DNA from 4 places in the Aeromicrobium sp. WCS2018Hpa-31 genome. Region 1 is predicted to be linked to each of the others. Evidence: predicted binding sites of a transcription regulator. Region 1 holds the regulator's gene; each other region holds the start of a gene.
What was found. The regulator LexA, encoded in region 1, represses DNA repair genes until DNA is damaged. The targets are predictions, from matches to a motif close to TCGAACANNTGTTCGA.
Positions count from the first base shown of each region.

Region 2: the regulator LexA is predicted to act here: its motif matches at 5,012-5,027, upstream of RQG84_RS14810 (DUF222 domain-containing protein).
Region 3: the regulator LexA is predicted to act here: its motif matches at 1,263-1,278, upstream of RQG84_RS03765 (DUF222 domain-containing protein).
Region 4: the regulator LexA is predicted to act here: its motif matches at 4,295-4,310, upstream of RQG84_RS05425 (DUF222 domain-containing protein).

Region 1 covers NZ_JAVTJF010000010.1:98,962-106,052, forward strand. The annotation lists gene RQG84_RS14090 (3'-5' exonuclease) at 1-1,418, opposite strand, end outside; gene RQG84_RS14095 (hypothetical protein) at 1,415-3,304, opposite strand; gene lexA (transcriptional repressor LexA) at 3,611-4,387, opposite strand; gene RQG84_RS14105 (LysM domain-containing protein) at 4,767-5,156, shown strand; gene RQG84_RS14110 (glutamine amidotransferase-related protein) at 5,182-5,928, shown strand; gene RQG84_RS14115 (VOC family protein) at 5,959-6,372, opposite strand; gene nrdR (transcriptional regulator NrdR) at 6,764-7,091, shown strand, end outside.
Region 2 covers NZ_JAVTJF010000011.1:55,100-62,190, forward strand. The annotation lists gene carA (glutamine-hydrolyzing carbamoyl-phosphate synthase small subunit) at 1-977, opposite strand, end outside; gene RQG84_RS14790 (dihydroorotase) at 983-2,284, opposite strand; gene RQG84_RS14795 (aspartate carbamoyltransferase catalytic subunit) at 2,281-3,246, opposite strand; gene pyrR (bifunctional pyr operon transcriptional regulator/uracil phosphoribosyltransferase PyrR) at 3,243-3,836, opposite strand; gene RQG84_RS14805 (hypothetical protein) at 3,927-4,892, opposite strand; gene RQG84_RS14810 (DUF222 domain-containing protein) at 5,040-6,218, shown strand; gene RQG84_RS14815 (GNAT family N-acetyltransferase) at 6,320-6,895, shown strand; gene RQG84_RS14820 (glycine betaine ABC transporter substrate-binding protein) at 6,917-7,091, opposite strand, start outside.
Region 3 covers NZ_JAVTJF010000002.1:321,557-328,647, reverse strand. The annotation lists tRNA gene RQG84_RS03780 (tRNA-Glu) at 1-46, shown strand, start outside; gene RQG84_RS03775 (hypothetical protein) at 171-356, shown strand; gene gluQRS (tRNA glutamyl-Q(34) synthetase GluQRS) at 304-1,164, shown strand; gene RQG84_RS03765 (DUF222 domain-containing protein) at 1,291-2,469, shown strand; gene RQG84_RS03760 (alpha/beta fold hydrolase) at 2,478-3,293, opposite strand; gene RQG84_RS03755 (ABC transporter substrate-binding protein) at 3,406-4,311, opposite strand; gene RQG84_RS03750 (ABC transporter permease) at 4,336-5,076, opposite strand; gene RQG84_RS03745 (ABC transporter permease) at 5,073-5,753, opposite strand; gene RQG84_RS03740 (ATP-binding cassette domain-containing protein) at 5,784-6,596, opposite strand; gene RQG84_RS03735 (rhodanese-like domain-containing protein) at 6,593-7,051, opposite strand; gene RQG84_RS03730 (cysteine dioxygenase family protein) at 7,048-7,091, opposite strand, start outside.
Region 4 covers NZ_JAVTJF010000003.1:303,144-310,234, reverse strand. The annotation lists gene RQG84_RS05445 (sensor histidine kinase) at 1-20, shown strand, start outside; gene RQG84_RS05440 (response regulator transcription factor) at 17-697, shown strand; gene RQG84_RS05435 (ABC transporter ATP-binding protein) at 1,024-1,815, shown strand; gene RQG84_RS05430 (ABC transporter permease) at 1,812-4,244, shown strand; gene RQG84_RS05425 (DUF222 domain-containing protein) at 4,361-5,695, shown strand; gene RQG84_RS05420 (TetR family transcriptional regulator) at 6,057-6,644, opposite strand; gene RQG84_RS05415 (SDR family NAD(P)-dependent oxidoreductase) at 6,771-7,091, shown strand, end outside.

The sequences.
Region 1 (7,091 bases):
GCGACTCGGGCCAGGCGCGGCTCGAGCAGGTGGAGCCCCTTGCTCATCGCGACGGCGAGGTAGTCGTTCGCGGCGAGGACCCGGTCCTCCTCGACGGTGAAGGTGAACACCATCCAAGCCATGTACGCGGTCTCGCGCGGGTGGGTCGGTGACCAGCGGTTGATGCGACGGTCCTCGCGCTTGCCGAAGAGGCGGTCTCGGATGCCGGTCTTGGTGAGCCTGCCCTGCTCGCCGAGCACCGCGATCCGGGTCACCGGCTGGTACAGCGTGTCGCGGGGGCAACCGTGACCTTCCCAGCAGTCGGGGCAGGAGCGAGACCCGGACGGCTCGCACGGGGTGGAGGCTTCGACCTGGGGCCGCTGCTTGGCCCACCAGCGCAGCGCCCGGGTGTGCGCGAGCGCGGGCGCGGCCGCGGGCGGGTCGGCACCAGGGCTGGAGGCGGTGATGAGTGCGGCGACGGCGCCGAGCAGGGTGCCTGCCTGGCCGGGCTCGGTGACGGTGGCCAGCAGCGCGACGAGTGGGTCGAACAGCGCGGCGCCGTTCTCCTGGGCGGCGAGGGTGGCTTCGGGGCGCAGGTGCGGGCAGCGCAGCCGCACGCACTCCACGGCCAGCTCCAACCACGCCTGCTGCTCGGCCGGAGTGCCCGCGTGGGTGAGCGGGGAGTCGTGGCGGACCAGGTGCTCGGTCGGGACGACGGACGCTTCGCGGCGGCTGCGGATGTAGCCAGGAAGCTTCGGGTCGTGGGTAGTGCCCCGGGCGTGATCTTCGAGCAGCGCCTCGAGGCTGTCGTAGGCGAACGCCCCGGCGGCCTGAAGGAGCAGCTTGACCAGGGCGTCGGCGGTGGCGCGGGCGTCCGCGCGGGCGTGGTGCGCCTCGGCGTTGGCGACCCCGACGAGCTGGCACAAGGTGGCGAGGCTGACGACGCCGCGCTGACCGACGCCGGGCAGCCGGAGCAGTCGCGGCAGGGTGCTGGTGTCGATGATGGGCAGCTCGGGCAGCTGCTCGAGGCCGACGGGCACCGTCGCGTCCCCGGTTGCCCTCGCCTCGTCGAGCCGCTCCAACTCGCGGCGCAGCACCCGGATGTCGCTGCCGGTGTGGCAGACCAGCACCGCGTCGGGGACGGTGAGGGCGTCGAGCACCGCGGGCGCGTAGTAGCCGAAGCGGCGCTTGCGGGCCACGGCCTCGGTGGTGAAGCCGTGCACCGCGGTGGAGCGGGGGTCAACGGGCACGCCGGGGTTCATCTCGACGTACAGCTCGCCGTCGCGAACCCGTTTCCCGCCGACAACCGGGGTGATGGCCAGGGAGATGATGCGGTCGCCATCCCCGTCGGGGTCGCGGGTGTACTCGGTGTCGAGCACGAGGAAGGTGCGGGCGGTGAGGTGCTGGAACAGCTCGAAGCCGGCGTCGGTGAGCGTCACGGTCGCCCTCCGCTCTGCTGCCCGCCCTGCTGCCCGTCCTGCTGCCGAACGGGTGGTTGGGTGAGCCGCTGCTCGGCGAGCGCGGCGACCAGCAGCGGGTTCAACAGCGAGGAGTACACCGGTGGCGGCTCACCCTCGGCGCGCGGTGGCGGTTGAGCGTCGGCGAGGGTGCGCGGGGCGGGTGCCCACCCGCCGGCGGCCTCGTTGTCTTCGCGCAGCAGCCGGGTGACCTCGTCGAGGTCGGTGAACGCGCCCTGGGCCCGGGCGACCGCGAGATCGAGCAGGAAGTTCGTCCGGGCGAGGTTGCGGTACAGCTGCTTGCGGTTGTCCAGGAACGGCTCAAGCGCGTGCCGGATCCGGTTCTCGACCGCGGCGTTGGACGCCGGCAGCTGCGGCTGTCGGGCCAGGATGGGCAGCGCGGCCGCGACCCGGGGTTCGTAGATGCGGCGCTGCTCCAGCACTCCGGTCACGGGCGCCGGCAGCGTGGCGACGGCTCCGATGAGGTCGTCCCACCACCGTGTCCAGTCGGCGGGGCCGAGGTTGAGCAGCTCGTCGCGAGCGAGCACGTCGAGGTGCTTGGCCATTTCGGGGACCAGCACGGTGCGCCCCTCGAGCTTGGTGGTCGCCCCTGGCAGCTTCCTCAGTGCGTCGCGGAGGTTGCGCTGGATGTGGAACAGGCTCGGGACCAGTCCGACGACCCCTGCGCCGTACTGCTTCGTCACCGCGTTGCTGATGGCTTCGGCGTTGTCGGCGACGATGAAGTCCGGGCGTTCGCCGAGCTCGTCCAGCACCAGCCGCCACGCCTGTTCGTTCGCGCGCGGGTAGGCGCGCGCCAGCCGGAGCCGGTACTCCCGACGCGGGTAGCTCATCGGGTCCTCGGCCGGGTGCCAGCGGACCTCGACGACCACCAGCAAGCTCCACTGGTTCCGCTCAAGGCGCCGCTGCTGGCCGCGCCGGCGACGGCCGGACAAAATGACCGGCTGCTCGTCGAGCAGCCAGGTGATGGGGGTGGCGAGCGCGGCGTTCGGTGCAGCGGCGAGCTGCTGGTCGTTCGCGGCGCGCTGCTGCCGGTCGCGGTCGCGCATCTGCTGCTCGACGGGGCGCCACAGCAGCGGTGCGTACTGCTCCACCAGGTCGGCGGCGAGGTGCCAGGCGGACTTGCCCTGCGCGGCGGTGTACGACTGCGCGGCCCCGGTCGCCTGCCCGTCGAGCAGCGCGCCGCCGCCATGGTGCTCGAGCAGGTGGCGGCTGGCTCGGTCGCGGTACTCGCGCATCATCAGCGACACCGCCGCGTAGCTGGCGCCCATCGAGAGCTCGTTCAGCGCCCGGGCGTACAACGCGAGCGTCCACGGGGTGTGCCGGGCGCCGGTGAGCGCGCCGCGGTGCGGGGAGAGCAGTTCGTCGCAAGTCGTGCAGCTCTCGACACCGACCTCGACGGCCTCCCGTGCCAGTGGCGGGGTGAAGGTGTGTGGCGCCGTGCCGTCGGCGGGGACACAGCGGTAGCGCTGCCGCTTCGTGGCGCCGCGGCCGTACACGCCCTGCCGGGTCACCTTCGAGACCGCGTGCTCGGGGCACCCCGGCGGGCGGTCGAGCGAGGTGAGCTGGGTGCCGGCCGCCGAGGCGAGCACCTGGAAGAAGTGCGAGCTGCCGTCGGGCCGGGTGCACCGGAACCGCCGCCAGGTGCCCGCCTTCGTCGTGCGCGTGCCTCGTCCCTGGACCCGGGCGTCGGCGTGCCACGGGTCAGGGCACCGCTGCCTCGGTGAGCGTCCAGCCTCGACCGCTCCGGCGGCCGGGGTGGTGAAGAAGTGCCGCTTTCCGGTCTCGGGCAGGCACTCGAACCGCTGCCGCGTGCCGGCCGCGGAGGCCCTGAGCCCACGGCGGCGCACCCGGCTCCCCGCGTGTGACGGGTCCGGGCACTGCGGTGCTGCTGCGTCGGTCAGTTGTCCTCCTGGCGGGACGTCTCCGCCAGACAGCGTGCCGGCGCCGGTCCTACCGGCAGTGCCGTCCTCGAGGTCGCGGGCGGCAACCACCAGCGACCCCCTCCGAACGCGAACCGGCCCTCCCGGGCCCTGACCGAAGGGTCAAGGCTACCGGGAGGGCCGGACAAGGCGCGCCCAAAACCACACTAAAAGCCGAACAGGCCCGGGTGGGAGGGGGCCCTTCGCGTCGTGCGAGTGAGCGGTCGACGGGAGTCAGAGTCGGCGCAGCACCGTGGTGACCTTGCCCAGGATCGTGGCGTGGTTGCCGTCGATGGGGGAGTAGTCGTCGTTGTGCGGCAGCAGCCAGATCTGGCCGTCCTTGCGCTGGAACGTCTTGACCGTGGCCTCGCCGTCGAGCATGGCGGCGACGATCTCGCCGTTCTCGGCGACCGGCTGCTGGCGGACGACCACGTAGTCGCCGTCGCAGATCGCCGCGTCGACCATGGAGTCGCCGCGCACCTCGAGCAGGAACAGCGTGCCGTCGCCGACCAGGGAGCGGGGGAGCGGGAAGATCTCCTCGACCTGCTCCTCGGCCAGGATCGGACCGCCCGCGGCGATGCGACCGAGCATGGGCACGTACGTGGCCTCGGGGCGCTGGTCGCCGAAGCCGGTCTCGTCGACCTCGGAGTCGTCGGCCGAGCTGAGCGTGCGCCGCGCCTTGACCACCTCGGGCAGGAAGATCTCGATCGCGCGCGGGCGATTCGGGTCGCGCTTGACGTAGCCGAGACGCTCGAGGACCCGCAACTGGTGGGCGACCGAGGAGGTGCTGGCCAGGCCGACGGCGCCACCGATCTCGCGCATGCTGGGCGGGTAGCCGCGCTGCTCGATCTGGTCGCGCATGAAGTGCAGGATCTTCTGCTGCCGGCCGGTGAGGCCGGTCATCTCGTCGACGGGACCGTCGGGCAGCTCACGCACGGAGTTGCGTGAACCCTTCGGGCGGCCCCGACGCGGCGCGTCGGCGGAGGGGTCGAGGGTGCTGTCGTCGCTCATGGTCCCCACGCTAGACCTCTGCGGGGACGTTTACAAACACATGTTCGACAGCGTGTCGCGCGTTCGAATGCCGTGCTCGACGGCCCCGCAACCGTCCTGAGACGGCGGCCACGCGCGTGCGACGCGTCACAGTCGAACACCGTGTCGAAGATTCTTTCACTGGAATTGCAGGCGAGTGGCGGTCCTGTTCGGATTCCTGTTCGAAAGGGGGCTGCTTTTGTCGGCGCCTTCCCCTACTGTCGTACACGTGTTCGATCGAACATCTGTTCGTCGGATCCGCGGAGCACCACCGCCCCCGGAGCATCGACGTTCGAATGACATCGACAGGTGCTCGATCGACACACCAAGACTCCTTCCTCTCCCTTCCCCGGAGGTCACCATGAGCACCATCACCGTCTACGAGACCAGCCGCTTCGCCCCGTCGTTCTCCCGTGGGATCGCCTCGGCTCCGCGCAGCACCACCGAGCCGGCCGCGGTCCGGCTGACCCGTCGGGGCCGCCTCGTGCTCCTGCTCGCCGTCATCGCGGCGCTGGCGGTCACGGTCGTCGCTCTCGGCTCGTCCACCGTCGCCACCTCCGACGCCGGTGCGGTCCCGGCCACCACGGTCGTCACCGTGCAGGAGGGGCAGACGCTCTGGCAGATCGCCGCCGACGCCAACCCCGAGGGCGACGTGCGCGACACGGTCGACGACATCATGCGCATGAACTCGCTGCCCAGCGCCGGTGCGCTGCAGCTCGGCTCCGACCTCGCGGTGCCCGTCTACGAGTGACGGGCCCGTCCGGCACCATGGGGGCATGAACGACGCCCCTACCCCGGCGGACCCGACCTCGTCGGGCCGCCCTCTGCAGGTGCACGTGCTGGCCGACGACACCGACCGCTCCGGCGGCTACGTCACGGAGCGGCTGCGGGAGCACGGCGCCGAGCTGACCTGGATCGACCGCGACACGATCGACTCCCCGTGGTCGGCGACCGGCGTAGACCTGGTCCTGAGCCTCGGCTCGGAGCGCTCGGCGCACGAGCCCCGCTGGGCCCACGTCGTGGAAGCGGAGTCCGACGTCGTGCGGGTGGCGCTCGGCTCCGGCGTCCCCGTGATGGCCATCTGCTACGGCGCCCAGCTCGTGGCCCGTGCCCTCGGCGGCACGTCGTACCGCGGCGACGGTGCCGAGATCGGGTGGCGCCGCGTCGACACGCTCGACGACGTCCTCTGCCCGGAGGGGCCGTGGGGCCAGTTCCACCAGGACGTGCTGAGCCCGCCGCCCACGGCGCGGGTGATCGGCAGCTCCTGGTTCGGCCCGCAGTGCTTCGTCGACGAAGCCTTCGGTGCCCGCGTGATCGCCTGGCAGTTCCATCCCGAGGTGACGCCGGAGACGTTCAGCCGCTGGGTCGACGAGAGCGCCGACCTGGTGCGGGTGAGCGGCTCCGAACCCGGTGAGCTGAAGCGTCAGGCGCTCGCGAACGCGACGCGCAGCCGTCTCGCCGCGTTCGCGCTCGTCGACGCCGCCCTCGAGCACCTGGGCGTGGCGGTGCCGCGCCCGATCTGAGGGGCGCAGCGTGGTGGGCTTGGCGCAGGCCTACTGGCTCGCGGCGAGGTTGACCAGCCAGGCCACGCCGAAGCGGTCGTTCAGCAGGCCGAACTCGTCGCCCCACGGTGCACGCTCGAGCGGTGCCACGATCTCGGCGCCCTCGCTGAGTCCGGCCCAGTAGTTGCGGATGCGGGGATCGTCGCCGTTGAGGGTGACGTTGATGGCCGTGCCCATTGACGGCTGGTCACCGCCCGGGGGAGTGTCGGAGGCCATCAGGTCGAAGCCGGCGTCGGTGACGAGGTGGCCGTGCATCATCCGGTCGGCCACGGCGGGGTCGTCGCTCATGCCGGCCTCGCCGAAGGTCATCGCCTCGATCGTCCCGCCGAAGACGGACTGGTAGAACTCGAGCGCCTCGCGGGACTCGTCGCGGAAGTTCAGGTAGGGGTTCAGTCGCATGGTCATGCGGTCATCGTCCTCCCTATTGTTCCTGAGAGGAAGAGGCTTCGGTGAGAGCCCCTCGGGACCGGGTACGTCGTGGTCGAGGAGGGGGTGGTTCCACCTCGGTGGCGCCGGGACACGCCGTGACACCTGAGGCTCGTGTGACTCGAGAGGCCGCTGACCTGCGCAAACATCGAGCTCTCAGATTTGTCTGCGCAACTCGTCAGACTTGCTTGCATGACCTGGTGTGCAGGCGTACGGTAGCCACTACATCTAGTGATTACACCGATGTAGTTCTCCACATCTAGTCCCACAGGGACGGGGGACTTACCCACAGGAATCCCGGGCCATCCACCTCTTCATCCCCAGGTTGTCCCCAGATCCCGCGAAGAAATCAGCCCGAGAGGAGAGCACCGTGCACTGTCCGTTCTGCAAGAACCCCGACACCCGCGTGCTCGACTCCCGGGTGGCTGAGGAGGGCGGCGCCATCCGGCGTCGTCGGGTCTGCGGAGCGTGCGAGAAGCGCTTCACGACCATCGAGCAGATGCAGCTGACGGTCCTCAAGCGGTCGGGGGCCACCGAGCCCTTCAACCGCGACAAGGCCATCTCCGGCGTCCGCAAGGCCTGCAAGGGCCGTCCGGTCTCCGACGACGACCTCGCACGCCTCGGCCAGCAGGTCGAGGACGCACTGCGCGAGAGCGGTGCGGCCGAGATCGCGGCCCACGAGGTCGGCCTGGCCATCC
Region 2 (7,091 bases), on a different contig from region 1:
ATCTCGACCTTGCCGGTGGTGCGGTCCTGCACGGGCTGGTTGATCCCCCGGTGGCCGTACTTGAGCTTGTAGGTGCCGCGACCGAGGGCCCGGCCGAGCATCTGGTTCCCCAGGCAGATCCCGAAGTAGGGGATGCGGCGCTCGAGCACGTCGCGCAGGACGCCGACCACGTGGTCGGCCGTGGCCGGGTCGCCGGGACCGTTCGACATGAACACGCCGTCCGGGCCCCCTTGGTCGGCACCGACGGCCAGGACGTCGTCGATCGTGGACGAGGCCGGGAGCACGTGGACCTCGATGCCGCGCTCGGCCATGCGTCGGGGCGTCATGCCCTTGATGCCGAGGTCGATCGCGGCCACGGTGAACCGCTTCTCCCCCACGGCCGGGACGACGTAGGACTCGGGCGTGGTGACGTCGTCGAGGAAGCTCGAGCCCTCCATGGCCGGAGCGGCGTTCACGAGGGCGAGCAGCGCGTCGACCGACCCGCCCACGTGCTGCACGTCGGTGCTGATGGCAGCACGCATCGAGCCGCGCTCGCGCAGGTGGCGGGTGAGGGCGCGGGTGTCGACGCCGCTGATGCCCACGACGCCCTGGTCGACGAGGAGGTCGTCGAGGGAGCGGTTGGAGCGCCAGCTGCTGCGCACGCGTGAGGGGTCGCGCACCACGTAGCCGTCGACCCACACGCGACGGGACTCGAAGTCCTCGTCGTTGACGCCGGTGTTGCCCACGTGCGGGGCCGTCATGACGACGACCTGGCCGCGGTACGAGGGGTCGGTGAGCGTCTCCTGGTAGCCGGTCATGCCGGTGGAGAACACGATCTCGGCGATCGTGGTGCCCTGGGCGCCGAACGACTCGCCCCGGAAGGTGCGGCCGTCCTCGAGGACGAGCACGGCCTCGGCGGGGGTGCCGGGCCGTGGGCGGCCGTCGGACACGTCGGCGACGGGCGCACGGCGCGCCCCGCTCGGTCGGGTGGTGGACATCTGGGTCATGCGTGCACTCCTTCGGTCAGCTCGCCGGACAGGACGGTGGGGACGCCGCGCAGGAACGTGGCGACCACGCGGCCGGGCAGCTCGCGCCCGGCGTAGGGGGTGTTGCGCGACAGCGACGCGGTGTCCCCGGGCACCACGGTGCGGGTGGCTGCGGGGTCGTACAGCACGACGTTGGCCGGCTCGCCCACGGCGAGCGGGCGGCCGTGCTCGCGCACGCGGCCGATGCGGGCCGGACGCGCCGAGAGCACCTCGGCGACCTGCTCCCAGGAGAGGGCGCCGGTGTCGACCATCGACTCCTGCACGATGGACAGCGCGGTCTCCAGGCCGATCATCCCGAAGGCGGCGGCGGACCACTCGCACTCCTTGTCCTCCATGGGGTGGGGGGCGTGGTCGGTGGCGACGATGTCGATCGTGCCGTCGGCAAGACCCTCGCGCACGGCTGCCACGTCGTCGGCGGTGCGCAGCGGCGGGTTGACCTTGTAGATCGGGTCGTAGCTGCGCACGAGGTCGTCGGTGAGCAGCAGGTGGTGCGGCGTGACCTCGGCGGTGACGTCGATGCCGCGGCTCTTGGCCCAGCGGACGATCTCGACCGACCCGCGGGTGGACAGGTGGCAGACGTGCAGCCGCGAGCCCACGTGCTCGGCCAGCAGCACGTCGCGGGCGATGATCGCCTCCTCCGCGACGGCGGGCCAGCCGACGAGACCGAGCTCGCCGGACAGCGCACCCTCGTTCATCTGGGCGCCCTCGGTGAGCCGCGGCTCCTGCGCGTGCTGGGCGACCACGCCGTCGAAGGCCTTGACGTACTCCAGCGCGCGGCGCATCAGGACGGCGTCGGACACGCAGATGCCGTCGTCGGAGAACACCCGGACGCCGGCGGCGGAGTCCGCCATGGCGCCCAGCTCGGCGAGTCGCTCGCCCTTGAGGCCCACCGTGACGGCGCCGACGGGCTGGACGTCGCAGAAGCCGCCCTCGCGGCCGAGCCGCCAGACCTGCTCGACCACGCCGGCCGTGTCTGCGACGGGCGAGGTGTTGGCCATGGCGTGCACGCAGGTGAAGCCGCCGCGCGCTGCCGACTGCGTGCCGGTGAGCACCGTCTCGGCGTCCTCACGGCCGGGCTCGCGCAGGTGGGTGTGCAGGTCGACGAGACCGGGCAGGGCCACGAGGCCCTCGGCGTCGAGCACGACGGCCCCGTCCGCGTCGAGGTCGGGACCGATCTCGACGATCACGCCGTCGCGCAGCAGCAGGTCGACGGGGTCGCCGCCCAGCGGACGGGCGTCTCGCAGGAGGTAGGAGGTCATGCCGTTCCTTCGTTCTGGTTCTGGGAGCCGCCGAGCAGCAGGTACAGGACGGCCATGCGGACGGCGACGCCGTTCGTGACCTGCTCGACGATGACGGAGCGGCCGGAGTCGGCGACGTCGGCGCTGATCTCCATGCCGCGGTTCATGGGGCCGGGGTGCATGACGATCCCGTGGTCGGGCAGTCGGTTCATGCGGGCGACGTCGAGACCGTAGCGACGGCTGTACTCGCGGGCGCTCGGGAAGTAGGCGTCGTTCATCCGCTCCCCCTGGACCCGCAGCATCATGAGCGCGTCAGTGCCCTCGAGGGTCTCGTCGAGGTCGTAGGACGTCTCGACCGGCCAGGTGTCGACGCCGACGGGCAGCAGCGTGGGCGGCGCGACGAGCGTGACGTGCGCGCCGAGCGTGTGCAACAGCAGGGCGTTGGAGCGCGCCACCCGGCTGTGCAGCACGTCGCCGACGATGGTGACGCGCTTGCCGGACAGGTCGGCGCCGGTGCCGTTCGTCGCATCGTCGGTCAGGTGGCGGCGCATGGTGAACGCGTCGAGCAGAGCCTGGGTGGGGTGCTCGTGCGTGCCGTCACCGGCGTTGACCACGGCGCCCTTCGTCCAGGCCTCGTGCGCGAGCCGGTGCGGGGCACCCGACGCGCCGTGCCGGACGACCACGGCGTCGGCGCCCATGGCCTGGAGCGTGAGCGCAGTGTCCTTCAGGCCCTCGCCCTTGGAGGCGCTGGACCCCTTGGCGGAGAAGTTGATGACGTCGGCGGAGAGCCGCTTGGCCGCCGCCTCGAAGCTGATGCGGGTGCGGGTGGAGTCCTCGAAGAAGAGGTTGACCACGGTGCGCCCGCGCAGCGTGGGCAGCTTCTTGATCGGGCGCTGCGCCACTCCGAGGAGCTCCTCGGCGGTGTCCAGGACGTGCACCGCCTCGTCACGGTCGAGGTCGCCGGCGCTGAGCAGGTGCTTCATGCCACGCCTCCCTCGATGGAGACGGCGTCGGGCCGGTCGTCGGCCTCCGAGAGGCGCACGCGCACCTTCTCGGTGAGCGACGTCGGCAGGTTCTTGCCCACGAAGTCGGCGCGGATCGGCAGCTCACGGTGACCCCGGTCGACGAGGACGGCGAGCTGCACGGCCTTGGGGCGGCCGAGGTCCGCGAGCGCGTCGAGCGCGGCGCGGATGGTGCGACCGCTCATCAGCACGTCGTCGACGAGGACCACGGTGCGTCCGTCGACGTCGTCGGGGATGTCGGTGTGCTCCAGCGACCGGACGGGGCCGCTGTGCAGGTCGTCGCGATACATCGTGATGTCGAGCGCGCCTGCGTTGATGGAGCGTCCCTCCACCTCGCTCATGCGGGCGGCGATGCGCTTCGCGAGCGGCACGCCACGGGTGGGGATGCCGAGGATCACGAGACCGTCGGCATCGCGGTTGCGCTCGAGGATCTCGTGCGTGATCCGGGTGAGGGCCCGGGAGATGTCGGTCTCGTCGAGGACGGTGCGCCCCACGTCGGAGGGGGTGGCTGCACGAGCGTCAGGACCGGATGTGCCGTCGGGCACGACCATGTCTGACCTCCTTCTCCGCCTCACGGGACGGTGGTTAAAGGATGTCGGGTGGAACGTGGCCGAGCCTAGCAGCGGCGGCCGGTGGCACCGTCAGGGGTCAGGAGTGGCGGACAGGGACCGGGTGCGTTCCTGGAGGTCCTCGACCAGTCGACGACGCGCGCGCGGCTCGACGCCGGTCGTGACCAGGGTCCAGCGCCACCGGTCGTCGGTCCAGACCGTCTGCTCGGCGCCCTCGTCCTCCTCGTCCACGGGCGACCCGAGCGGGTGCCGCAGCAGGTGGAAGCCTGCGCTGGCGCTCCAATGGACGAGCGCGCCACCACCGCCGTCGTCGACATGGCCGAAGGTGTCACCGCTGCTTGCCACCCACAGGTCACCGAGACCGAGCGAGGCGACGAAGGCCTCCTCGGCACGGCGCTGGACCTCGACCTCCTCCCGCAGCTCGTCAGGAACGTCGTCCTCCCCGAAGGCGTGGACCGCCGAGAATGGTCCGTCCCAGACGAAGAGGTCGTCGGGCAGCGACTCGACGACGCGCAGCTCCTCCCAGCGCGCAAAGTCTCCGTGGACGGTGTTGCTCTGCGCCAGGAGTCTGCCGTCGAGCGCGTCGACCACCTCGACGAGCTCGCCGTCCTTGTGGCGGGGCGGCGCCAGTCTCACCTCCCACGCGTCCCTACCGAGGAACGTCGTGCGCTCCGGCCGCGCGGCGGGGCGGTTGTAGTCGCTGCCGTCCGGACGCCAGTCCCACGGCTCACGTCGTCTCAGGACGAACGAGACATCGTCGTGCGGGTGGTCGCCGCAAGCCCGCTCCGTCCGACGTGGTTCGCCGAGCTCCCCGTCCTCGTCGTCGAAGGTGTAGGTGTAGCGATCACCCTGGATGGTGCGCGGCCGGCCGGAGAGGTGCTCCGCGCGCCACCGCTGACCGTGCTTCCGGACGCGGAAGCGAGTGAGCTCCTCGGATCCATGGTCGAGCCGGACCGCGACGACGCCCTCGGTCGGCTCCTCGGTCTCCTCACCCGCGGACATGCGCACGAGGATCTCCAGCCACGTGGGATCGGTCATGGGAGCAGGCTCCCACGACGGGTCCGCCCGACTCGTCGTTCGTCGTCGGGAAGCGCTTACTCCCCCAGGGCAGAACCCCGGAATGGCAGGACTTTTCCGGGACCTTCGACTCTTCGATATCGCTCATGCGTTCGTTATTGTGGTCTTATGATCACGCAGCGCCTCGCCGAGCAGCTCACCACGGCTGCACGTGCATTGCGTGAGTTCCCCACGACCACTGATGCGCTGCGGCTTCTGCAGGTCGTGCAGAACGCGATCGATGCGGCGAAGGTCGAGCTGGTTGCCGAGATGGCCGCGCGCGGCGACCACGAGGCCGAGGGGTGCTCGAGCGTGAAGAACTGGTTGCGTGACCAGCTGCACCTCGATGCGAAGGACGCATCCCAGCTCACCAGGTCCGCGCGGACGCTGAAAGACATGCCCGAGCTCGCCGATCTGGCCAGCGCGGGCGCCGTGTCACTCGATCATGTGGATGCGTTCACCTACGCGAGTCGTCACATCGACCCGGCGGTCGTGGAGGTCTCGATGGACTGGATGCTGGACCTCGCGGCGAAGGCCGAGCCCAAGAAGATGCGCCAGGCGGTCAAGAAGCTCCGCGACGCTGCGCACCCCGACGACCTCGACGAGGCCTGGATCAAGGGCATGGCCAAGCACGACATCAAGATCTCACCGGTCGGAGAAGGCTTTCATGTCACTGGGTTCCTGCCGTTCGACACCGGCACCAAGTTCAAGACCGTCCTGCAGTCCCTGTCCGCACCCACCTGCGCCGAGGACGACCGCCCCGTCAACGAACGCCGCGTCACCGCCCTCGACCAGATGCTCAGCAACATCCTCGAGTCCGGACTTCCCCAGGACAAGGGCGTCCGCCCCCACGTCTCCATGACGCTCGACCTCGCCGACCTCGCCCAGGACGCTGACACCACGACCGCCGACCTCGCCGGGTTCGGCACCATCGGACCGGCCCAGCTCCAGCAGATGCTCTGCGACTCCGCGCTCACCCCGATCCTGACCGCCGGCAAGCACTCCGTCCTCGACGTCGGCCGCACCGCACGGCTCGCCACCCCCGCCCAGCGCAAGGCCGTCGTCACCCGGCAAGGGGGACGCTGCGGCGGGCTCGGCTGCTGGGGACCCATCGTCCACATCCACCACGTCCAGTACTGGTCCCACGGCGGCGCCACGGATCTGAAGAACCTCATCGGGCTCTGCCCACGCTGCCATGCACTCGTGCACCAGGGGTACTTCACCATCGATCCCACCACCCACGAGATCGGCCGCACCCTGCGCACCCACCGCACCGGCAGGCACATCCGCATCGCCCGAGCCGGCTGAGCCTCCTCCCCCATGCCGAACGCACCGCGGATGCCTCAGCGTCCGAGTTTCCCCGCTTCGATGATCAACGAGATGTCGCCACACGAGAGGCACACTGGACCATGGCCGTCACGACCCGTCCTGCCACCGTCTTCGAGGACGTCCGCACCATGGTCGGCCCCAAGCGACCGGACGCGAACGTCTGCTGGTGCCTGAGCTACCGGCTCACCTCGTCCAAGGAGAACCGCGAGCTCGCTGCCGAGACACGGGGCGAGAAGGTGCGTGAGCTCATGGAGCAGGGACCACCCGGCGTGCTGGCCTACGACGAGGAGGACGAGGTCGTCGGGTGGGCCGCCGTGCATCCCCGCGCCGACACCTCGTTCGCGACCAGCCGGAGGATCCCGCACGTCGACGACCTCGACGTCTGGTCGATCTGGTGCATCCGCGTCCGTCCCGGCCACCGCAAGCAGGGGATCTCCCACGCGCTGCTGGCCGGCGCGGTCGACCTCGCCCGCGAGCAGGGGGCCCCTGCGGTCGAGGGCTACCCCGTCGACAACCGCGGCGAGAAGGTCGACCTGACCATGGCCTACGTCGGGACGAAGGCGCTGTTCGAGGCCGCCGGGTTCACCCAGGCCGCCGAGACCACGTCGACCCTCGCCGGCTTCCCGAGAGTCCTCATGCGGCTCGACCTGCGCTGACCGGCGGAGCCGGGAACGGCCCTACTTCACCAGTCCCTCGGACTTCAACCAGTCGCGCGCGACGATCGCGGGGTCCTCCCCCTCGACGTCGACCTTCGCGTTCAGCTCGAGCATGACCTCGTTCGTCAGCTTGGACAGCACCTGGTCGAACAGGTCTGCGACCTCCGGGTGCTTCTCGAGGAAGGACGTCTTCGCC
Region 3 (7,091 bases), on a different contig from region 1:
CCCTTTCAAGGCGGTAGCGCGGGTTCGAATCCCGTAGGGGGTACCAGATCTCCCCTCACCCGAAGCATCTCGGTGTGATCTTGGTCACATTTGGGCTCTTTTCCAGGAATAGACCCTGACCTGCGGAAACTCGAGTTGGAAGCGTGTAGTTCTCGACCTACGATGACCCCATGGTCGCCGTCCTCCTCACCTTCCTCAGCCTCGTCCTCACTCTCGCCATCGGCGCCGTCTTCCTGCTCGGGGCCCACCAGCTCGTGACCATGATCGTGCGCCACCTCGAGACCCGTCCGACATACTCGGACGATGCCCGCCGGACGCTTCGCTCCCTCGCCGTCCGGCGACCTGCACGTCGGTAACCTCCGCACCGCGCTCCTCGCCTGGCTGTTCGCCCGCTCCACCGGGCGCAGCTTCCTGATGCGCGTCGAGGACCTCGACCGCGTCCGCGCCGGCTCCGAGGAGCAGCAGCTGGCCGACCTGCGCGCCCTCGGGATCGACTGGGACGGACCCGCCGTGCGCCAGAGCGAACGACGCGACGTCGTCGACGCCGCCATCGCCACCCTCGAGTCGGCGGGCCTGACCTATCCGTGCTTCTGCACCCGTCGCGAGGTGCAGGAGGCGGCGAGCGCACCCCACCTGCCACCCGGTGCCTACCCGGGGACCTGCCGCGACCTGACCGCCGACGAACGCACCGCTCGCGCCGCCGAGCGGCCGGCGGCCCTGAGGCTGCGGTCCGCGGCGCCCACGTGGACCGTGCACGACGAGCTCCACGGCGACGTCGAGGGCGCCCTGGACGACTTCGTCCTGCGTCGCAACGACGGCGTACCGGCCTACAACCTGGCCGTCGTGGTCGACGACGCGGCACAGGACGTGGACCAGGTGGTGCGCGGCGACGACCTGCTGACGTCGGCGCCGCGCCAGGCCTACCTCGCCTCGCTGCTCGGCCACGCCCAGCCGACGTACGCGCACGTCCCGCTCGCCGTGAACACCCAGGGCGTCCGCCTGGCCAAGCGCGACGGGGCGGTCACGCTCCGCGAGCTCGGCCGCGACCAGGCCTGGGCCATGATCACGGCGTCGCTCGGCCTGAGCGGTGACACCCCGTCCGACCTGCTCGCGTCCTTCGACCCCGCGTCCCTCCCACGCCAGCCCTGGACCGTCGTCGGCTGAGGCTCAGCGACGGGTCGGATGGCTCATGTGCGCGACATCGCGCACAGAGGAAGAATGCTGCCATTGCAGGACTTTTCGGGACTTTCGACCCTGTAGTATCGCTCACGTGTTCGGTAACCTGGACTCATGACCACGCAGCACGTCGCCGAGCAGCTCGCCACTGCTGCGCGTGTGTTGCGTGAGTACCCCACGACCACTGATGCGCTGCGGCTGCTGCAGGTCGTGCAGAACTCGATCGATGCGGCGAAGGTCGAGCTAGTCGCCGAGATGGCCGAGCACGGCGACCACGAGGCCGAGGGCTGCTCGAACGTGAAGAACTGGCTGCGCGACCAGCTGCACCTCGACACCAAGGACGCCGCCCAGCTCACTCGCTCCGCGCGGACGCTGAACGACATGCCCGAGCTCGCCGATCTGGCCAGCGCGGGCGCCGTGTCACTCGATCATGTGGATGCGTTCACCTACGCGAGTCGTCACATCGACCCGGCGGTCGTGGAGGTCTCGATGGACTGGATGCTGGACCTCGCGGCGAAGGCCGAGCCCAAGAAGATGCGCCAGGCGGTCAAGAAGCTCCGCGACGCTGCGCACCCGGACGACCTCGACGAGGCCTGGATCAAGGGCATGGCCAAGCACGACATCAAGCTCTCGGCCGTCGGCGAGGGGTTTCATGTCACCGGTTTCCTGCCGTTCGACACCGGTGCCAAGCTCAAGACCGTCCTGCAGTCCCTGTCTGCACCCACCTGCGCCGAGGACGACCGACCCGTCAACGAACGCCGCGTCACCGCACTCGACCAGATGCTCAGCAGCATCCTCGAGTCCGGACTTCCGCAGGACAAGGGAGTCCGACCCCACGTCTCCATGACGCTCGACCTGGCTGACCTGGCCGACGACGTCGACACCACGACCGCTGACCTCGCCGGGTTCGGGACCATCGGCCCGGCCCAGCTCCAGCAGATGCTCTGCGACAGCGCGCTCACCCCGATCCTGACCGCCGGCAAGCACTCCGTGCTGGATGTCGGCCGCACCGCACGGCTCGCGACCCCCGCCCAGCGCAAGGCCGTCGTCGCCCGCCAAGGCGGACGCTGCGGCGGGCTCGGGTGCTGGGGACCCATCGTGCACGTGCATCACGTCGAGTACTGGTCCCACGGCGGCACCACCGACCTGGCCAACCTGATCGGATTGTGTCCCCGGTGCCATGCCCTCGTGCACCAGGGGTACTTCACCATCGACCCCACCACCCACGACATCGGCCGCACCCTGCGCACCCACCGCACCGGACGACACATCCGCATCGCCCGAGCCGGCTGACGCCGACGTCAGACCTGGTCGGCCAGGAACGACTCGATCAGCGCCGTCACGGCCTCGGGCTGCTCGATGGTGCTCGAGTGCCCCGCCTTCGGCACGACCTCGAGGCGAGCAGCGGCGATGCCGGCCACGATCGCCTCGGCCTTGGCCACCGGCGTGGCCACGTCGTCCTCCCCCACGATCACCAGGGTCGGCGCCTCGATCCGGCCCAGCTCCGGAGCGATCGGGTCGCGATCGGTCACCCCGAGGATCGCCGCGCGCATGCCTCGGCGGTCGACCGTGGCCAGCTTCGCCATCCACGGGCCGACGACCTCGTCGCGCCGCGACGAGCCCAGCAGGTCCGGGCCGAACATGATCGGCTCGACCTTCGAGCGCACCGGCCCCATGCCGAGCCAGCGGTAGACCCGCGCCAGGGTGCGGTACTGGGCGACCTTCTCGGGGTCCTCGGGACCGGCGCTGGTGTCGAGGAGCACGAGCGAGAGCACCCGGTCCGGGTGCCGGGCCGCGAGCCTCATGCCCACGAACCCGCCCATCGACAGACCGGCGTAGTGCACCGCGTCGAGGCCCAGGTGGTCGAGCAGCGACACCAGGTCCCCCGTGAGCGAGTCCATGTCGGCAGCGCGGTCCGCTGCGGCCGGGGTGTCCCCCTGTCCGCGCCAGTCCACCGTGATGCAGCGGTAGCGGTCCCTCAGCGCCGCCACCTGCGGGTGGAACATCCAGCCGCTGAACAGCAGGCCGTGGCCCATCACCAGCGTCGGCGCACCGGGCGACGGCTCGCCGGAGTCGGTGTAGTGGAACGAGATCCCGTTGACGTGAGCATGTGGCACGGGTCACAGGGTGCCACACTCCCTGGCGCGTCCGGGGCGCACCGAACCGAGGCCGGACGCACCACGGCCCCGCACCCACGCGGGTGCCGGGCCGTGACACGGGTCCGATCGATCAGATGAGGCCCTTCTCCTCCAACCACTCCTTGGCGACGGTGGCGGCCGAGGCCTTCTCGTCGCCGTCGACACGGCCGTTGAGCTCGATGAGGTCCTCGGTCGTCAGCTCGGCCGAGACCGCGTCGAGAGCGTCCTCGACCACGTCGCTGGACTTCGCGTCGTTGATCAGCGGGATGATGTTCTGTGCCGCGATCAGGTTCTCCGGGTCCTCGAGGGTCACGAGGTCGTTGGCCTTGATCGAGGGCGTCGTCGAGTAGATGTTCGCGACGTCGACGTCACCGTCCTTGAGCGCCTTGATCGTGGCCGGTCCACCGGCGTCGCTGATGGGCGTGAACTCCACGTCCTTGGCGCCGTAGACCTTCTTCAGGCCGGGGACGCCGTAGGGCCGGGTCTCGAACTCGGGGTTCGCGCCGACCTTGACCGTGCCGAGCTTGGCGAGGTCGCCGATCGAGGTGATGCCCTCGGACTCGGAGAGCTCCCGGGTGACGTTGTAGGAGTCCTTGTCCTCGGCCGGGGCGGGCTCGAGCGTCTCGAGCTCGTCCGGCAGCGCGTCGTCGAGCGCGTCCTCGACCGCACCTGGCTCGGTGGCCGTGGCGTCCTTGTCGAAGTAGAGCAGCAGGTTGCCGGTGTACTCGGGGATGAGGTCGATCTCGCCACCCTCGAGCGCGGGGATGTAGGCCTCGCGCGCACCGATGCGCAGCTTCTTCTCGACCTTGACGTCCTTGGCCTCGAGGGCCTGGGCGTAGATCTCGGCGACGATCTCGGCCTCGGTGAAGTCGGCCGAGCCGACGACGATCGTGTCGGAGTCGGACGCGCCGGCCTCCGTGGGGTCACCGCCGCAGGCGGTGAGGGTGAGGGCGGCAGCCGCGAGGGCGGCGCCGATCCCGATCTTGTGCACGGACATGTCTCTCCTAGGGGGTGGTCGTGCTCAGGTGGTGGGAGTCTGGGTGGTGGAGGTCTGGGCGGTGGCTGTCTCGATGGTGTCATCGTGCGAGGAGCCGGCGCCCCGCGTCGGGCGGGCGCTTCGGGCGGCAGCACCCTGCGCACCGGCGAACAGGCCGTCGAGCAGGAGCGCCAGGACGACGACCACCACGGACCCGCCCACCATCTGGGGGTAGTCGCGGACGGCCTGGCCGTCAAAGATGAAGCGGCCGAGCCCGCCGAGCGAGACGTAGGCGGCGACCGTGGCCGTGGCCACCACCTGCAGCGTGGCGGCCCGGAAGCCTCCGACGACGAGCGGCAGGCCCAGCGGGACCTCGACCTTGGTGAGGATCTGCCACTCCGTCATGCCCTGAGCGCGTGCGGCGTCGACCGTCTGGGGATCGACCGACTCGACACCGGAGTAGGCGCCGGCCAGCAGCGGCGGAACGGCGAGGACCACGAGGGCCAGGATCGGTGCGCCGAGGCCGATGCCGAGCAGCAGGGTGAAGACGGTCAGCACGCCCAGCGTCGGCAGAGCGCGCAGGGCGCCGGTGACGCTGATCGCGAGCCCGCGGAAACGGCCCGTGTGGCCGATGTAGAGACCCAGCGGGACCGCGATCGCCGCGGCGACCGCGATCGTGAGGCTCGTGTACCCGAGGTGCTCGACCACCCGGTTCGGGATGCCGCGCTCGCCGGACCAGTTCGCGCCGTCGGTGAGCCAGTCGACGGCGTCGGTGACGACACTCATCCGTTGCCTCCTGCCAGCGCCTCGGCCCGCGAGCTGGCGAGCCTCCGCCAGAACCCGCCCTGCGGGCGGTTGCTGCCACGGTCCCACGGCATGAGCACCCGTCCGGCCAGCACCAGGAGGGCGTCGATGACCAGCGCCAGCACCACGATGCCGACCAGGCCGACCATGATCTCGGTGAGGAAGTCACGCCGGTAGCCGTTGGTGAACAGCGACCCGAGGTTGGAGACACCGATGAGCGCGCCGACGCTCACCAGGCTGATCGTGGAGACGCTCACGACGCGCAGCCCGGCCAGCAGCACCGGACCGGCGAGCGGCAGCTCCACCCCGAAGCCCCGCTGTCGCGACGAGTAGCCGGTGGCGGTGGCGGAGTCGAGCACCGCCGGGGAGACCGACTCGAAGGCGTCGGCAGCCGTGCGGACCATGATGGCCACGGCGTAGAGGCTGAGCGCGACGACCACGTTGAGCGGGTCGAGGAAGCCGGTGCCGATGATGCCCGGCAGCGTGACGAACAGGGCCAGCGACGGGATCGTGTAGAGCACGCTGCCCGCCCCGAGCAGCGTGCCGCGCAGCCTCGGGTGCCGGCTGGCGTACCAGCCGATGGGCACGGCCAGGACGAAGCCGATGACGATCGGCACCAGGCTCAGCCAGGTGTGGGCCCAGAAGAGCTCGAGCACCATGTCGCGGTTCTGCCACGCCCACTCCACGGCTCAGTCCTCCAGCACGCCGGCGGGGCGCCCCGAGGCGTCGACGACGACACGGCGGCCGTCACGATCCTCCACGCGCAGGGACCGGCCCCCCTTGTCGAGGCCGACGAAGCTGGCGACGAAGTCGTCGGCCGGCGCGGCGAGGATGTCGGCCGGTGCGCCGACCTGCGCGATCTCGCCGCCCTTCTTGAGGATCACGACCTGGTCGCCGAGTGCGAACGCCTCGTCGATGTCGTGGGTGACGAAGACGATGGTCTTGTCGAGGTCGCGCTGCAGTCGGCGCAGCTCACCCTGAAGCTCGAGCCGGACGATGGGATCGACGGCACCGAACGGCTCGTCCATGAGCAGGATGTTGGGGTCGGCCGCGAGCCCACGCGCCACGCCGACGCGCTGCTGCTGCCCGCCGGACAGCTGCCCGGGATACTTGCGCGCCTGGGACTCGTCGAGACCGACCGTGCGCAGCACCTCCAGCGCCCGCTCGCGCGCGGCCACCTTGCCGACACCGTTGAGCCGCAGCACGGTGGCGACGTTGTCGACGACCTTGCGGTGCGGCAGGAGGCCGGCGTGCTGCATGACGTAGCCGATGCTGCGGCGCAGCTGCACCGGCTCGGAGGTCGCGACGTCGACGTCGTCGATGAGCACCTGCCCGGCACTCGGGTCGACCATGCGGTTGACCATGCGCAGCAGCGTGGTCTTGCCACACCCCGACGAGCCGACGAACACGGTCGTCGTGCGCGACGGGATGGTGAGGTCGAAGGAGGCGACGGCCTGGGTCCCGTCGGGGAAGGTCTTGCCGACGGACCGGTACTCGATCATGGGACGACAGTCTTCCCGGCCGCACCGACATCGGCAATCGGAACCGTACCCATGGGCAGCCCGGCCAAACGCCACGCGTGGATCCCACCGACCACGTCGGTGGCGTCCAGGCCCAGCGATCGCAGCGCCGCGGCGGCGAGCGAGGACGTGTAGCCCTCCGTGCAGAGCACGATCCACTCGGCGTCCCACGTGGCCTCGGCCAGGCTGGCCCCGGACTCCGGGTGCAGGCGCCACTCGAGGTGGTTGCGCTCCACGTGGAGGGCGCCGGGCACGACGCCGTCGGCCTCACGCTGCCACTGCGGGCGGATGTCGACGAGCCGGGCGCCGGCCCTCGTGCGGTGCGCCGCCTGGTGAGGACTCACCCGGACCAGCCGGCTGCGGGCGTCGGCGAGCAGCGCGTCGACCGAGGCGAAGCGTGCTGCCCGGCGGGGCGGCTCGGACGCGAGCGCGCTCACGAGGCGGCCTGCCGGGAATCCCGCGCGGGCGCCTCGATCT
Region 4 (7,091 bases), on a different contig from region 1:
GTGCGAGGATCCCCCGGTGAGCGACGCGACCGCACCCACCCGCGTGCTGCTCGTCGACGACCAGCAGATGGTGCGTGCCGGGTTCCGGATGCTGGTCGACAGCCAGCCCGACCTCGAGGTCGTGGGCGAGGCGGGCGACGGCCAGGCGGCGCTGGACCTCGTCGGCGAGGTGGCTCCCGACGTCGTGCTGATGGACGTGCGCATGCCGGTGATGGACGGCGTGGAGGCGACGCGTCGGATCCTCCAGGACGACCGCGAGACCGCGCCCCGGGTGATCGTGCTGACCACCTTCGACCTCGACGAGTACGCGTTCGCTGCCCTGCAGGCGGGGGCGTCGGCGTTCCTGCTGAAGGACGCGGCACCCCCGGACCTGCTGGCCGCCATCCGAGCCGTGCAGGCCGGTGACGCGGTCGTAGCGCCGTCGACCACTCGGCGCCTGCTCGACCACTTCGTGCAGCCGTCGGGCTCGCGCAGCGTGGTGAGCGAGGCGACCACCCGGCGGCTCGCGGAGGTGACCGACCGCGAGCGCGAGGTGCTCGGCCTCATCGCCCGCGGCCTGACCAACCCCGAGATCGCCGCGACCCTCGTCGTGTCCGAGGCCACCGTGAAGACCCACGTCGGCCGACTGCTCGCCAAGACCGACTCCCGCGACCGCGTCCAGCTCGTCCTGCTCGCCCTCGAGGCGGGGCTGGGGTAGGCGAGGCCGCCGGGGGACGCACGATTCTGCGTTCGTGCGCAACGGCCCGAACGATGCTGCGTTCACGTCCGGATCCCGTCGCGTACGCAGCATCGTTCGTGTTCTGCCGCGCGAAGGCAGAACCTTGCGTCCTCCTCGAGTAGGGAGGTAGGCCTCGCACCCCACACGGACCCGATGAGGTGCGAGATCTACCGCCGACCCCGCGATTCGGTGCGAGACCTACCTCCGACGGCCGCGACGCGGCCCAGCGTCCACCCACGGGATGACGCCAGGACCATCCCTCGCTCCGACGACTCGGGGGGTGCCTGATCCATAGCGTCGTCGGCATGACGATCACAGCACAGGCAGCCGTCGCGACCGCCGCGTCGGCGCGCGACCTGACCAAGACCTACGGCACCGGCCCGGCGGCCGTGCACGCCCTCGACGGTGTCTCCCTCGACCTCGCGCCCGGACGCTTCACCGCGATCATGGGGCCCTCGGGCTCGGGCAAGTCGACGCTCATGCACTGCCTCGCCGGGCTCGACCGGCCGACGCACGGGACCGTCTCGGTCGACGGCGTCGAGCTGACCAGCCTCGACGACGACCGACTCACCCGGTTCCGCCGCGACCACCTCGGCTTCGTGTTCCAGGCGTTCAACCTTCTGCCGATGCTGACCGCCCGGCAGAACATCGTGCTGCCGTTCGAGCTGGCCGGCCGACGCATCGACGCGAACGTGCAGGACGACATCGACACCGTCGTCGGGGTCCTCGGGCTCGGCGACCGGCTCGACCACCGTCCGAGCGAGCTGTCCGGCGGGCAGCAGCAGCGCGTCGCGATCGCCCGCGCGCTGGTGAGCCAGGCGTCGATCGTGTTCGCCGACGAGCCCACCGGCAACCTCGACAGCAGCGCCTCGGCCGAGGTGCTCGCCTACCTGCGGCGTTCCGTGCGCGAGCTGGGCCGCACGGTCGTGATGGTCACCCACGAGCTCGACGCCGCCGCCTATGCCGACGACGTCGTGGTGCTGGCCGACGGTCGAATCCGCTCCCACCTCGTGGACCCGTCGCGGGCCGAGCTCGCCTCGGTGCTGGCCGCCCGTCCCGACGCCGACCTGACGCGACCCGAGGGAGGCGCCCGATGAGGACCGTGATGCTCGCGTCGCTGCGCACCCACACCCGCCGCTACGTCGCGGCGCTGCTCGCCGTGACCATCGCCGTCGGCTTCGTGGTGGCCACCAACGCGATCGCCTCGGCGGCCAAGTCCGGCCTCTCCGCGGGGATCGACGAGGCCTACCGCGGCGCCGACCTGGTCGTCGGCGACGACTACGGGATCGCCACCGAAGACGTCACCCCCGTCCTGGAGACCGCGGCGCGCCAGGGGGACGCCGCGACGGTCATCGGGTCGTCGTTCGAGCCTGTCACCCACGACGGCATCGGCCTCGGCTCGGACACGTCCATCGGCACGGTGAGCACCGACGAACGGCTGCTGCGCCAGCGCATCGTCAGCGGTCGGGCCCCGACCAGCGACGACCAGGCGCTCGTGGACGAGCGCACCGCCACGGCGGCGCGACTCGGCGTGGGCGACGAGCTGGTCGTGGGCAAGGGCGAGGAGGCGAGCACCGTGACGGTCGTCGGCATCGCGAAGCCGTCGTCGTACCTCGCGGCCGACGTCTACGTCCCGTGGGGCACCCTGTCGAAGCTCCCGTCGGCCTACCCCGACGCCGTCGTCTACGACGTGCGCGGCGGTGACACCGCAGCCGCCACGTCCGCGCTCTCCCGAGCGGTGGACGCGGAGGTGCGCGACCGCGCCGCGTACGTGGACGCGCGCGTGATCGCCGTGAACCAGGGCGTCGACGTGATCAGCTACGTGCTGCTGCTGTTCGCCGCCATCGCCGGCTTCGTGGCGGTCCTGGTCATCGCGAACACCTTCACCATCCTGTTCGCGCAGCGCACCCGCGACCTCGCCCTGCTGCGCTGCGTCGGCGCGACCCGACGCCAGGTCGTCCGCTCGGTCCGCGTCGAGTCCCTCGCCGTGGCGTTGGTCGCGTCGACGGTCGGCGTGCTGGCCGGCGCCGGGGCGGGCTACGGCATCGTCGCCGCGGTGCGCGGGGTGACCGGAGGTCGTCTGCTGGGGACCGTCTCGTTGTCTCCCACCTGGATGGTCGCAGCCTTCGTCGGCGGCATCGTCGTGACGGTCACGGCGGCCTGGCTGCCGACCCGACGCGTGGTGCGGGTCAGCCCGCTCGCCGCGCTCCGGCCGATGGACGCGGACGTCCGCACCCGTGCCGGCAAGGGACGTGTGGCCCTGGGTGTCGCGGCCGTGCTCGCCGGCTCGGCGGCTCTCGCCCTCGCGGTGCAGCAGACGTCCATGCCGCCCCTCCTGGCCGGCGGCATGCTGTCGTTCGTCGGCGTGCTGCTGCTCGGACCCGTGCTCGTGCCGGCGATGCTGGGAGTGGCCGGACGTCTCCTGGGCCGCACCGGTCTCGCCGCCCGCCTCGCCACGGCCAACGCGGTGCGCAACCCGCGCCGCAGCGCCGCCACCACGGCGTCGTTGCTCGTCGGCGTCACCCTGACCACGGCGGTGCTCACCGGCATGGCCAGCGCCCGCGGGGCGATGGACGACGAGATGGAGAAGCAGTACCCGGTCGACGTCGCGCTCACCGGTGACGGACCCGTCTCGGCCGGCACGCTCGAGTCGGTGCGAGCGACTCGCGGCGTCCAGGATGCCGAGGCCGTGCCCGGCGTCCGCGCGACGCTCGACGGTGTCGGGGAGGTTCCCGTGCTCGCGCCCGACGCCGCCGCCTCGTCGGTGGCGCGAGGTCGTGGGTTGGTCGAACCCGGTCGCCTGCAGGTGTTCATCCCGCCGGACGTCTCGGCCGACACCGAGACCGGGTTCCCCGAGACGATGACGCTCGAGCGCGCCGGCCGCACCGTGGACGTCGAGCGGGTGCTCGTGGGCAGCGAGTGGGGGCGGTCCGTCGTGGCCGGGCCCGGCGTGCTGGAGGCCCTCGGCGGCAGCATCGAGCCGCAGGCCGTCTGGGTGCGAGCCGACGACGGCGCGGACGTCGACGAGCTGAGCGGCAGCCTGGGCGCCGTCGCCCGCGACGGTGACCTCGAGCTCACGAGCACCCTGGAACAGCGGGGGTGGGTCGAGAAGCAGCTCGACGTGCTGGTGTGGTCGGTCCTCGGCCTGCTGGCCGTGTCGGTCGGCATCGCCCTGGTGGGCATCGCCAACACCGTCGGCCTGTCGGTCCTGGAACGCGGCCGTGAGCACGCGCTGCTGCGCGCCCTCGGACTCACCAGGCGCCAGCTGCGACGCATGCTCGCTGCCGAAGGTCTACTGCTGGCGCTCGTCGCCGCGGTCCTGGGCACGGCGGTCGGCGTGACCTACGGCTGGCTCGGGACGCTCGCGGTCGTGCGGACGGCCGTCTCCGACGTCTCCCTCGTGACGCCGTGGGACCAGCTGCTGGCCGTGGTGGTCGTGGCCGCCCTGGCGGGCCTCGCCGCCTGCGTCCTGCCCGCCCGACGGGCGTCGCGGGTGGCTCCGGCCGAGGGCCTGACGCTCGAATGAGGCATCGGCGTGACGGAGGTCCCGGAAGGTCCGGGACCTCCGTCACGGATTCGAACGTGTGCTTGTTTCTTGTCTGATCTGTCCTATAGAATGAGGGTAGACCAGCAGGAGGAAGCATGAGCGTCGCCGCACTCGACACCCACCCGGTGCCGGCATGCGTGCGCAACGCCCGCGAGTCGTTCTCCGCCTTGCCCACCGCCGCGTGGGACGGACTCGAGACCGGCGAGGTGCGCCGTCTGATCGGCGAACTGTCCCGGTTGGAGTCTCAGGTCGCGGCGCACAAGATGGCCGCCGCACGGGTGCTCGAGAAAGCCCGCACGGCCGCCCAGAACGGTGACGGCCCTCGAACCGGGACCGGCACGTCGACCGGGGCGACGATCTCGATCGACTTCGGTGGGGACCGCAGTGGCGCCGACGCGCTGGTGAACACCGCCGAACGGATCGAGGAACAGACCACCCTCACCGAAGCCGCCCTCGCGGCAGGCGAGATCACGATGAAGCAGGCCGACATCCTCTCCCGCGCCCTCGCGAAGCTGCCCGAGGACGTCACCAGCGAGCAGCGCCTGATGTGTGAGAAGACCCTGCTCAAGGACGCACAGAAGCTGACCCTGAAGGACCTGCGCCGCAGGGCCGCCCGGATCACCGAGACCTACCGCAAGACCGTCAACGAGGTCGACGCCGACGAGGACGAGATCCTCCGCCGCCGCGAGGATGAGGCCCGCAAGAAGACCAGCTTCTCGATGTGGGACAACAACGACGGCACCGTCACCGGACGTTTCACCCTCCCCGAAGCCCAGGGCGCCATGCTCAAGACCGCGCTCGACGCTTTGGCTGCGCCGCACCAGAAGGTCGGAACCGTCAACGCCGCGACCGGCGAGCACGACGAAGTCGGCTTCGGGCAGACCTACCCTCAGCGCCTCGGGCACGCGTTCGCCACCCTCGTCGAGCACCTCCCCGCCGACCAGCTCCCCAGCAACGGTGGCGTCAGCGCCGTCGTGACGGTGAACCTGGACCTCGACACCCTGGTCGGAGGCGTGAAGGCCGCCGGGCTTTCGGACGGCACCCGGATCAGTGCCGGTGAGGCGAGGCGACTGGCGTGCTCGGCACAGATCGTCCCCATGGTCTTGAATGGCAAGCCGCTCCCGCTCGACCTCGGCTCGGCCAATCGGTACTTCAACCGCAGCTCGCGCCGAGCCATGGAGAAGAGAGACGGCGGATGCACGACACCCGGGTGCGACCGCGACGCCAGGTGGACCGAGGCTCACCACCTGAATCCTCACGCGATCTCCAAGACCACCGACATCCGCGACGGGGCACTGCTCTGCCCGTTCCACCACCACCGAGCCCACGACCAAGGCTGGATCGGACGGATCAACCCCGACGACGGCCACGTCGAGTGGAAGCTCCCCGGCTCCGACACCTGGCAACGCAACACCCGCTGGCGACCCTGAACCCCGTCCCATCACGACACCCCGACCACTGGTCGGGGCATCCGTGCTGCCCGGCTGCCACTAAGCCGCCTGGAGTGGTCTCGATACGCCTCCCCTCGCTGGCGCTCGTGGAGGCACTCGACCATCACCCACCTCGCTGGTCGAGTAGCCGTCCCGGCGAGCGCCAGCGAGCTCGGGACGGCGTATCGAGACCACGCACCAGCGATGTCGACACGCAGGGCGGCTACCGCTGAGCCGCTCAGAGTGGTCTCGATACACCTCCCCTCGCTGACGGTCGTGGAGGCACTCGAACACCACGTGTTGAGCCGCCTGGAGTGTCTCGACTCGACCATCGGCAGCCGGCAGGGTCGGACGAACCCGGTCATCGGTCGAGCTGTGACCACCAGTCCGGCACGAGCCGGCCGTAGATCGCCGTGAACGCCGCCGCGTCCGGGTCGGGCAGGTCGATCCACGACCGGATGACGCCGACCGTCCCGAGCGCGATGAGGCGTAGGGCCGCGTCGGCGACGACGTCCGGGTCGGCGCCGGGGACCTCGGTGGGCAGCGAGAGGCGGCCCTGCTCGAGCAGCTGCCGCGAGGACCCGAGGAAGTGCTCGCCGAGCATGGCGTGCAGACCTCCGGCTCCCGCGTCGTCGGCCAGTCCGCGGCGGTACACGGGCAGGTGCCTCAGGACGTGCTCCAGGACCCGTCGTGTCGTCTCCACCACGGCCGCGTCGGTGCCTCGGCCGGGGTCGTGGAGGAGATCGGCGCGCAGGCCGTCGAGCTCGGCGAGGAGCGCGGCACGCAGCAGTCCGTCCGGCGTGGAAGCGTGCTCGTAGAACGTCGAGCGATGCACGTCGGCACGGCGGGCCACCTCGGTGACGCTCAGCTGCTCGACGGGCGTCTCGGCCGCGAGGGCAAGGACGGCAGCGAACAACCGGTCACGGCTACGTCGGGCTCTCGCGTCCATGGAACCCCTCCTCACCGACGTCGCCGGGACTGCCCCGGTCTCGTTCGTCACACCGCTGGGCAAGTCTATCCGACAGTTGTAGGATGAAATTTGTCCGACAGGTGTCGGACAGAAAGTGAGGACATCATGGCCACCTACGACGTCGCGGACCGTTCCGCGATCGTGACTGGCGCCGGCTCCGGCATCGGCCGGTCCGTGGCCCTGCTGCTCGCCGCGAACGGAGCCTCGGTGCTCGTCCACGACCTGCGACAGGACTCGGCCGACCAGGTCGTGAAGGAGATCGAGACCACCGGCGGCACCGCGCGCGCCTTCGTCGGCGACGCCGCCGACCCCGCGGTCGCCCAGGCCGCCGTCGCGGCAGCCCAGGAGATGGCACCGCTGCGGATCGCCGTCAACAACGCCGGCATCGGCGGTGCCGCCGAGCCCGTCGGCAGCTACCCCGTCGAC